DNA from 2 places in the Bacillus haimaensis genome. Region 2 is predicted to be linked to the other one. Evidence: riboswitches for the same ligand, from Rfam matches in the RefSeq annotation. Region 2 holds a riboswitch; the other holds the start of a gene.
What was found. A riboswitch is a leader RNA that binds a small molecule or an ion and turns the genes downstream of it on or off. The one in region 2 is predicted to bind S-adenosylmethionine.

Region 1 (5,056 bases), 740 kb from region 2:
CGAAGTTGAAGGTCAAGACGATGTATTCGTACACTTCTCCGCTATCCAAGGCGAAGGCTTCAAAACTTTAGAAGAAGGTCAAGAAGTTTCTTTCGAAATCGTTGAAGGTGCTCGTGGACCTCAAGCTGCTAACGTTACAAAATAATGCTAGCCAAATAGAAAAGGATCCCAATTTGTTGGGGTCCTTTTTGTTTTGGGTTTTTACAGGTAGAAAAAAACTCCACCCTCAACAAAAAAGGTGGAGCCGTGAATCAATATTTTAATAGTATTGCGGTCTTCTATCCTCAAAGATAGGAATTTGCTTTCTTACCTCATCGACCTTGGCCAGATCGATTGTGGCTGAAATGGTATCTGCTCCTTCGCCTGCTTCAGCAAGGATCTCTCCCCATGGATCGATAATCATGGAATGTCCGGCGAACTCGTTCTTAGGGTCGGAGCCGGATCGGTTGCAGGCAATTACATAGCATTGGTTTTCAATTGCTCTTGCAATCAATAAAGTCCTCCAATGCGCGACTCTTGCTAATGGCCACTCCGCCACAACGAAAATGGCTTTGGCATTTTTCGTGGTATGTGCGCGAATCCACTCGGGAAACCTGATATCGTAACAGATGAAGCCTGCGCAGTCTTCCCCATCAAGCTTAAACATTCCATCTGTTTTTCCTGGCTGCAGGAAATGGTGTTCATCCATTAGACGAAACAGATGCAATTTGCTGTATTCCCCTGCAACCTCCCCGTCTTTATTAACTGTAAGCATCGTATTGTAGATTCCACGGTTGGTCTTTTTAGCAATTGACCCCCCGACAATATGGGCATTCTGTTCCTTTGCGAGTGATTTCAGGAATTTGGTCGTTACAAATCCTCCCGAGTCTGCAATTTTATCGAGTCTACCAAGATCATAGCCTGTAGACCAGAGCTCAGGTAGGACGATAATGTCCGGGTTATCTTTTCCTGCTTCTTTTACTAGCTCACACACTTTCTCTATATTGGCTTCGGGATTTCCGAAGGCGATATCAAACTGAATGCATGCAATCTTCCATTTCATGTGGTGGACCCCCTTTTTGAGAACAAATTATTTTTTATTTTTTGAAAAATTTCTTTACAAGTCGTTTTTAACATTATATGATTTGTGACTAGGATTTCAAGAATTTTTTAAGTAGGTGAGCAAATGAAACATTTCCAAAAATCTGAACTATTAGATCAGCTGCCGACTCAATTTTTTGCCTCCCTGGTGCAAAAGGTGGGAAGGGTGGTGGCCGAGGGGCATGATGTCATCAATCTTGGACAAGGTAACCCGGATCAGCCTACACCGGAACATGTTGTACGTTCCTTGCAAAAAGCTGTAGATAATCCCATTCATCATAAATATTCACCATTCAGGGGCAACGACTTTTTTAAAGAGGCGATAGCTGAATTTTATAAAAGAGAATATAACGTAACGCTCGACCCGAAAACGGAAGTGGCGGTACTATTTGGCGGCAAAGCAGGTCTTGTTGAAATTCCGCAATGCTTATTGAATGAGGGTGATACTGTGCTTGTACCAGATCCCGGTTATCCTGATTACTGGTCAGGGGTTGCCCTTGCAAAAGCAAAAATGGAATATATGCCGTTAGAAGAAGTATATCATTTTTTACCAAATTATGAAGACATAGATGAAAGTGTTTTGGATAAAGCGAAGCTGATGTTTTTGAACTATCCCAATAATCCCACTGGTGCAGTTGCCACATCAAAATTTTTCGAGGAGACGGTAGACCTGGCGGATAAGCATGATATTTGTGTTGTACATGATTTCGCATATGGAGCCATCGGATTTGAAGGGAAAAGGCCGTTAAGCTTTCTGCAGACTCCGGGAGCGAAAGAAGTGGGAATTGAGATTTATACCCTATCCAAGACCTATAACATGGCAGGGTGGCGTGTTGGATTTGCTGTCGGCAACCCAACTGTCATCGAGGCGATCAACTTACTGCAGGATCATATGTATGTAAGCATCTTTGGGGCGGTACAGGAAGCTGCTACAACTGCACTGCTGGAATCGCAGAAATGTGTGGAAGAGCTGGTGGATCTTTATGCTGAAAGAAGGGATGTCCTCATTACAGGGCTGCGGGAAATAGGATGGGAAGTAGCTGCGCCACAAGGTTCTTTCTTTGCTTGGTTAAAGGTTCCAAAAGGTTTCACATCCACTGAATTTGCCGATAAACTGCTAGGTGAAGCTCATGTGGTCGTAGCACCAGGTATTGGATTCGGTTCCTATGGTGAAGGATATGTGCGTGTAGGGCTCCTGACAAGTACAGAACGTCTGAAAGAAGCAGTGCAAAGGATTCAAAAACTGAATATTTTCTGAAAACTTTATTGACATCTGCACGGAAGGATGTCATAATTCCTGTTAGATTTCCTTTATTTTAAACTTAAAAATATTATATATATTGCGTTTTCTTATCAAGAGCAGGTGGAGGGACTAGCCCGATGATACCCGGCAACCGACTTATGTACATAAGCACGGTGCTAAATCTTGCAGCTTTTATGCTGGGAGATAAGAGGATGTTAGGATTCCTAACCTCTTCTTGTCGAAGAGGTTTTTTACGTTTACATACCATTTCAAGTGTTTTTGAAAGGATGATAGATATGAGTGAAATTATAGCCGCATACCTGGTACATGACAGAAAAGGGAACTTGGAAAAAAAAGCGGAGGGTATTGCCCTTGGTTTGACCGTTGGTTCTTGGACCGATTTGCCGCTATTGGAACAGGAACAGCTGAAAAAACATAAGGGCAGGGTGGTGCATGTCCAGGAACTTGAACCATGCGTGAGGGTGAACAGTTATTTTGGAACCGCCATTACAAGAGGGATCATCCAAATTGGTTACCCAAGCTTAAACTTCAGCAATGATCTACCTGCCATTTTAACGACCGTGTTCGGGAAGCTCTCCTTGGATGGTGAAATCAAACTGTTAGATTTGGAGTTTTCTAGTGAACTGAAAAGCCTATTCCCTGGACCAAAATTCGGTGTGGAGGGGATCAGGGAACTGACAGGTGTCACCGATCGTCCATATGTCATGAGCATTTTTAAAGGTGTAATTGGCAGGGACCTCACATTCCTTGGAAATCAGCTTCGGGAACAGGCACTTGGGGGAGTCGATTTTATTAAGGATGATGAAATCCTTTTCGAGAATCCACTTACTCCATTTGAAAAGAGAATTGCAGTCGGCAAAAAAGTTTTGGAGGAAGTATACGAGGATACAGGGCATCGCGCCTTCTATGCTGTAAATCTCACCGGCCGAACGTCTGACTTGAAGGAAAAAGCGAAGCGGGCTGTCGAGCTTGGAGCTGACATTCTATTATTTAATGTCTTTGCATATGGGTTGGATGTAATGCAAGGGCTTGCTGAGGATGAAAACATTCAGATACCGATCATGGCACACCCTGCAGTAAGTGGAGCAAGTACTCCATCAGAGTTTTATGGGATTTCCAACGAACTTCTTCTTGGAAAACTTGTCCGGTACGCCGGAGCCGATTTTTCCCTGTTTCCTTCCCCCTATGGCAGTGTTGCATTGCCAAAGAAGGAAGCACTTGGAATTAGAGAGAGCTTAACAAAAGTAGAAGAAGGAATGAAAGCTGCCCTGCCTGTTCCATCAGCTGGAATTCATCCAGGTCTTGTACCGCAGCTCTACCATGATTTCGGTAAGGATTCTGTAATCAATGCAGGTGGTGGGATTCATGGACATGCATTGGGCGCCATTGGCGGTGGTGCGGCTTTCAGACAGGCGGTTGATGGAGTGCTGGTTGGAAAAAACTTGAGCGAACAGGCTGAAACGAACCCGGAACTAAAACTCGCAATTGAACAATGGGGCAGTTTGGAGGTGGCAAAATGAGTTCAGGTCAGCCTATGATATTTTGTGATTTTGATGGAACGGTGACAGACAGTGACAACATCATTGCCATTATGAAGAAATATGCCCCACCAGAGTGGAATGATTTAAAGGATAAAGTACTTTCGCAGGAGATATCCATTCGAGAAGGAGTAGGGAAAATGTTTTCCCTGCTTCCCTCAAACCAAGTGGAAGAAATCAGCACGTACATTTTAGAGCATGCCGCGATCAGAAAAGGATTTCATGAATTTGTCGAATACGCGAGGAACCAGCAGATTCCACTTTATATTGTGTCTGGAGGAATAGACTTTTTTGTAGAGCCCTTGTTGCGTGGAATTGTGCCCCGGGGCCAAATCTACTGCAATGAGTCTGACTTTTCAGAAGAGAGCATCAGGATTCACTGGCCGCATTCTTGTGATGAGGAATGCCAAAACGAATGCGGGTGCTGCAAACCATCTGTTATTCGTAAACTTGCAGACAAGGACACTTATAAAATAGTGATTGGTGATTCCATTACAGACCTGCAGGCGGCGAAAATGGCGGATCAGGTAATAGCCAGGGATTTTTTGATTGAAAAATGCGATGAGCAATCCATTAACTATGAAGCATTTGAAGACTTCTTCGATGTGATAAAGATACTGAATAAGCAGGAGGTGCCATCATGAGTAGTCAAATCACTAGGTGGAATGAGCTTGCAGATGTGAAGGAGGAGCTGGCTGGCCGTGATTGGTTTTTTGGAACAAGTGGAAATCTTTCCATCAAAGTAACAGATGACCCTTTGACTTTTTTTGTTTCAGCAAGCGGAAAGGATAAGCGGAAAAGAACACCGGAAGATTTTCTGCTAGTAAACTATGCAGGGGAAGCGGTGGAAGAGACCATTCTGTTGCCTTCCGCGGAAACACTGCTTCATGTGGAAGTGTACGGCAAGTCAAATGCCGGTTGCTCCCTTCATGTCCATACGGTCGACAATAATGTCATTTCGGAATTATATGCCGAGCAGAAGGAGATAGTCTTTACAGGCCAGGAAATTATAAAAGCCTTGGGGATTTGGGAAGAAGGTGCCTCTGTCAGCATTCCAATTATTAAAAATCATGCTGATATTCCAAAACTTGCGAGGGAGTTTTCAAAGCATATCCATGAAGACAGTGGTGCTGTGCTGATCCAAAATCACGGAATTACAGTCTGGGGAAAAACT
Region 2 (5,056 bases):
ATCAGAATGATAAGCTTTAATCAGCTTTTTCAATACTGGATCATCCTTGTTCTCCGTGCGGACGACCAATGTATTTACCCAAGGAGAGTCTCCTGGTTCAATGAAAATGGAATCTTTGGTTGGAACAAATCCAAATTCCACCGCGAAGTTTGTGTTGATAGCAGCAGCTGCCAGTTCTTCGAGTTGACGTGGGATCTGGGAAGCCTCCAATTCAATGAATTCCAGGTTTTTTTCATTTTCCTCTATATCCTTTAAGGTTGCATTTGCACCAGCGCCTTCTTTTAATTTGATCAAACCTGCCAATTCAAATAGCTGCAAGGAACGAGCCCCATTAGTTGGGTCATTTGGCAAACCGACCTTATCGCCATCTTTCAGATCTTTAATATCTTTGATGCTAGCAGAATATATGCCCATCGGGAAGTTAACTGTTGTCGCTACATCTGTTAAGTCCAATCCGCGGTCCTTTTTGAACTGCTCCAGATAAGGCTTATGCTGGAAGCTGTTTACATCCAGGTCACCCTCGTCCAACGCGACATTCGGCATTACATATTCAGTGAAAACCTCGATTTCTATATCCAATCCATCCTTTGCCGCGACTTCCTTCACTTTTTCCAATATCTGCTCATGAGGTCCCGCTGTAACTCCGACAATCAGCTTATCTTCACTCAGGGCCTCACTCCCCCCTGATTCACTGCTCCCACATGCAGTAATAACCGATAATAATAGTGCTGTCAGCAAAAATCCTAATATTTTCTTCATCCTACTCTCTCCCTTTTTCATTTATTTTTTCGATTACTTCAAATGCTTCCAAAATATCTGATGCTTCAAATTTCCTTTTCATAAAGTGGATCGACTCTGAAGGAAGCAGGGTATTATCGGCGATTTTTTCTAGCGTCTTTCTATCATTGATGGAAATGCCAAGATCATGGAGGCTCATTGGAAGACCTGTTTTTTCAAAAAATAAAGCCAGATTGCTGATCTCCTCTATTTTTCCTTCCAATGCCAATTGGACGAGTATTCCATATGCTACTTTCTCTCCATGAAGAAGATGATGGGTGGAAGGAATTTTCGTCAATGCATTATGTACAGAATGTGCGGCTGCTATCCTTCCATAGTGATCTGCATAGCCACCCACCATTCCACCAAGCATAATGATGGCGTCGGTGACAGCTCGGAAACTGGATTTGAGCGTTCCCCCTTCTATATCAGCGAGGGCTTGAATTCCCTCTTCCAATATAATGTTTTTACAAAGATCGGCTGATTGCAGCCCTATTTGGACAGGTACCGGAACTGTTTCGAGATCGTAAATAAGGCTCTCCGCCTCATACCATTTGGCAAGTGTATCGCCGATGCCAGCCTTGAAAAACTGGACGGGTGCATTTAGCAAAATTTCAGGTTCCACCAAGACCAAAAGCGTACTTTTCGGAAAAATGGTATACCGTTTAAACTGGCCACTCTCCGAATAGAAAACACTAAGTGGGGTCCAAGCGGCACATGTGGAAGCGACAGTAGGAACCAGGACAACATCCACACGCATTTCGTAGCCCAACGCTTTAGAGAGATCTAACACTTTACCTCCGCCCAACCCGATGATTATGTCCGCGTCCCATGATTCTGCAATATGCCTTATCCGCCTGACTTCCTCATCCGAACATTCACCTCGGTAGTGTTCAAAGTGCACCTGTAGGAATCCGAAATCAGGAATATGCGATTTCACGGCATGCAGTGATTTTGTTCCATGTACGATGAAGACCCTTTTAAACCCATTTGATTCTAAAAATTCAGGAAGTTTTTTAAACACTCCCACCTCCGATTGATAGATGGCTGGTGCACCCTGTACGTTGATCATTTCATTCCTCCCTCCAAAGTTCCAATGCAACAAAAAATCCTCCCTTGAAAACAAGAGAGGATGAGAATACAAAAAAACGTCCTCTCTTATCTTCCAGAACATCGTTGTTCTGCTGGAATTAGCACCTTTTCTATCGATCTAGAAAGGTTGCCGGGCGTCATGGGGCCAGTCCCTCTGCCACTCTTGATAAGAGTTGTAATTTTTGAAACTATTGAATTATTAAAAGATTAAAGTAAGTATATGTTGCTGAAAAGCTTCTGTCAATAAGTTTTTTGAAATAATAAAATGTAAGCGTTTTTACTACTCCTAATCTTGTAAATAGATTGTCACCTTTGAACACGCTGTTGATTTCCGCACTAGGCGCAGCGACCCAAGGGGCGGTGTCGGAGCCTCCTCGGCTTCGCCTGTGGGGTCCCCAGTCTACCGCTATCTCCCGCAGGAGTCTTCGCCTATTGCTCCAATCAATAGCTAGATTCTTAAAACCTACACTAGAAATTAACAGGGCCTTCGTAAAAAAAGTAGAAAGTTAATTAATATTGTTGAAGTTTTCCTCTGCACTAAAAAACTCCAATTAGTCGACAAATTGCTCGGCGAAGGCTAGTTGGTTTTTTACTTGTTGGAATCCTGTGCCTCCTTGGCTGTTTCTTGCTCCTACTACATTTTTGGGTTGTAGGATTTTATAGATGTCTTCTTTGAATAATGGTGAAAACTGCTGGTATTCTTCTATGGTCAAACCTAATAGGAACTTTTGGTTATTTATGGCATACAGGACGATTTTTCCGATTATTTCATGTGCCTGTCTGAATGGCAGTCCCTTTGTTACAAGGTAATCTGCAATATCTGTTGCATTGGAGAAATCCTGTGATACAGCTTGGTGCATCTTATCTTTGTTGACAGTCATGGTACGGATCATCGGAGCAAGAAGGCGCATTGAACCGTCGAGTGTTGCTACTGTATCGAACATCCCTTCTTTGTCTTCCTGCATATCTTTGTTGTAGGCAAGCGGTAGCCCCTTCAAAACAGTCAGCAGACCTACGAGGTTGCCATATACTCTTCCGGTTTTGGCACGGAGAAGCTCTGGGACATCCGGATTCTTCTTTTGAGGCATAATACTAGATCCCGTGCAAAAGGCATCGTCTAGTTCAATGAATTGAAACTCCTGACTCGACCAGATGACCAGCTCCTCGGATAAACGTGAAATATGTGTCATGATTAGCGATGCGTGTGACAGGAACTCAACGATAAAATCCCTGTCGCTGACTGCATCCATGCTGTTCGGGTATACCATATCAAACCCTAATAATTCTGCCGTCTGCTGTCTGTCGATCGGGAAGGTTGTTCCAGCAAGTGCGCCGGCACCAAGTGGTGACCAGTTTATACGTTTCAAGCTGTCCTGCAATCTTTCTTTGTCACGTTCAAGCATCCAAAAATATGCAAGAAGATGGTGAGCAAAGGAAACAGGCTGTGCTCGCTGAAGATGGGTGTAGCCTGGCAGAATGGTGTCAATATTATTCTTTGCCTGATCCATTATCGCTTTTTGCACGTCATTCAAAAGTCCAATGATCGATTTCGTCTGCTTGCGAAGATACAGATGCATATCTGTCGCGACTTGATCATTACGGCTTCGTCCTGTGTGAAGCTTTCCTCCAACAGGTCCTATTTCATCTATTAGCAGCTTTTCAATGTTCATGTGAATATCCTCATGCTCCACAAGAAACTCTACATCTCCATTGTTGATTTTTTGCTGTATCTTCAATAATCCCTCTTTGATTGTATTTGCATCCTCAATGGCGATGATTCCGCAGTCCCCGAGCATCTGCACATGTGCGATACTGCCTTCGATGTCTTCACTAGCCAACTCTTTATCGAAAGTAATAGAGGCAGTGAACGCTTCTACAAGCTTGTCGGTTTCCTTGGTGAATCTTCCGCCCCATAGTTTAGACATAGGATGATAGCCTCCATTTCAAAAAATAAGTTTAATAGCTTGCTACTTTTTCTTTTTTATGAATTTCCACATACACCTTTGTCGGCAGACCCCAGAGCTTGATAAAGCCGACTGCAGCGTTATGGTCGAACATGTCCCCTTTGGAATAGGTGGCCAGTTCCTCATTGTATAAGCTGTTTTCGGATTGACGCCCGACTACTGTATGGTTTCCTTTTTGGAGCTTTACGCGGATTTTTCCGCTTACATGCTTCTGGGTTTCCTCAACGAAAGCTTGTAGCGCACCCACTAACGGGGAATACCATAATCCTTCGTAAATCACTTTTGCCATTTGTTGATCAATGGAGGTTTTGAATTGGGTCACTTCTCTAGGCAATGTCAAAAATTCCAATTCCTTATGTGCCTGAATCAGAATAAGCGCAGCGGGATTCTCGTAGACCTCACGGGATTTGATTCCAACAAGACGATTTTCAATGTGGTCGATACGGCCCACTCCATGCTTTCCTCCTATTTCATTCAGTTCTTCAATCAATGGTACAAGATCCATACTCTTATCATTAAGTGCTACAGGAACACCATTTTCAAAGGTTATTTCAAGGTATTCCGGCTGATCTGGAGTCAATTCAATCGGATTGGTCCATGCAAATGCCGCTTCCGGTGCTTCATTCCATGGATTTTCCAACACACCTGCTTCACAAGCTCTGCCCCAAATGTTCGCATCAATGGAAAATGGATTATCCAAATCTACCGGAATCGGAATATCATGCTTCATTGCATATTCGATTTCCTCATCACGTGTCATACCCCATTCACGTACCGGGGCAATTACTTTCAAGTTAGGGTTAAGCGCCTGAATGCTTACCTCAAAGCGGACCTGATCATTCCCTTTCCCGGTACAACCATGTGCAACGGCTATAGCTCCCTCCTGTTCAGCCACTTCCACCAACAGCTTGGAGATCAAGGGGCGTGAGAGTGCGGAGGATAGTGGGTACTTCCCTTCATACATGGCATTCGCTTTAAGGGCCGGAACGATATATTCCTTCGCAAGCAGTTCTTTTGCATCTACCATGATTGCTTTGATAGCTCCTACATCCAGTGCCTTTTGTTGAATGGAAGCGAGATTTTTCCCTTCTCCGACATCCAGTCCGAGTGCAATAACATCGTAACCATACTTCTCTTGCAGCCATTTAACGGAAACGGAGGTATCAAGACCTCCGGAATATGCTAATACCACTTTTTCTTTAGCCAAATCATTCGTCCTCCCT

Region 1: linked by a shared signal. The riboswitch ahead of mtnW (2,3-diketo-5-methylthiopentyl-1-phosphate enolase) and the one ahead of ABN702_RS08570 (iron-containing alcohol dehydrogenase family protein) in region 2 are both predicted to bind S-adenosylmethionine.

What each region holds. Positions count from the first base shown of each region.
Region 1 covers NZ_CP158164.1:2,422,459-2,427,514, reverse strand. Annotated here, with positions in the region: gene cspD (cold-shock protein CspD) at 1-145, shown strand, start outside; gene ABN702_RS12325 (carbon-nitrogen family hydrolase) at 260-1,042, opposite strand; gene ABN702_RS12320 (pyridoxal phosphate-dependent aminotransferase) at 1,166-2,338, shown strand; SAM riboswitch class I at 2,428-2,534, shown strand; gene mtnW (2,3-diketo-5-methylthiopentyl-1-phosphate enolase) at 2,620-3,864, shown strand; gene ABN702_RS12310 (2-hydroxy-3-keto-5-methylthiopentenyl-1-phosphate phosphatase) at 3,861-4,526, shown strand; gene ABN702_RS12305 (methylthioribulose 1-phosphate dehydratase) at 4,523-5,056, shown strand, end outside.
Region 2 covers NZ_CP158164.1:1,680,676-1,685,731, reverse strand. Annotated here, with positions in the region: gene ABN702_RS08575 (MetQ/NlpA family ABC transporter substrate-binding protein) at 1-759, opposite strand, end outside; gene ABN702_RS08570 (iron-containing alcohol dehydrogenase family protein) at 761-1,849, opposite strand; SAM riboswitch class I at 1,933-2,042, opposite strand; gene argH (argininosuccinate lyase) at 2,421-3,794, opposite strand; gene ABN702_RS08560 (argininosuccinate synthase) at 3,826-5,040, opposite strand.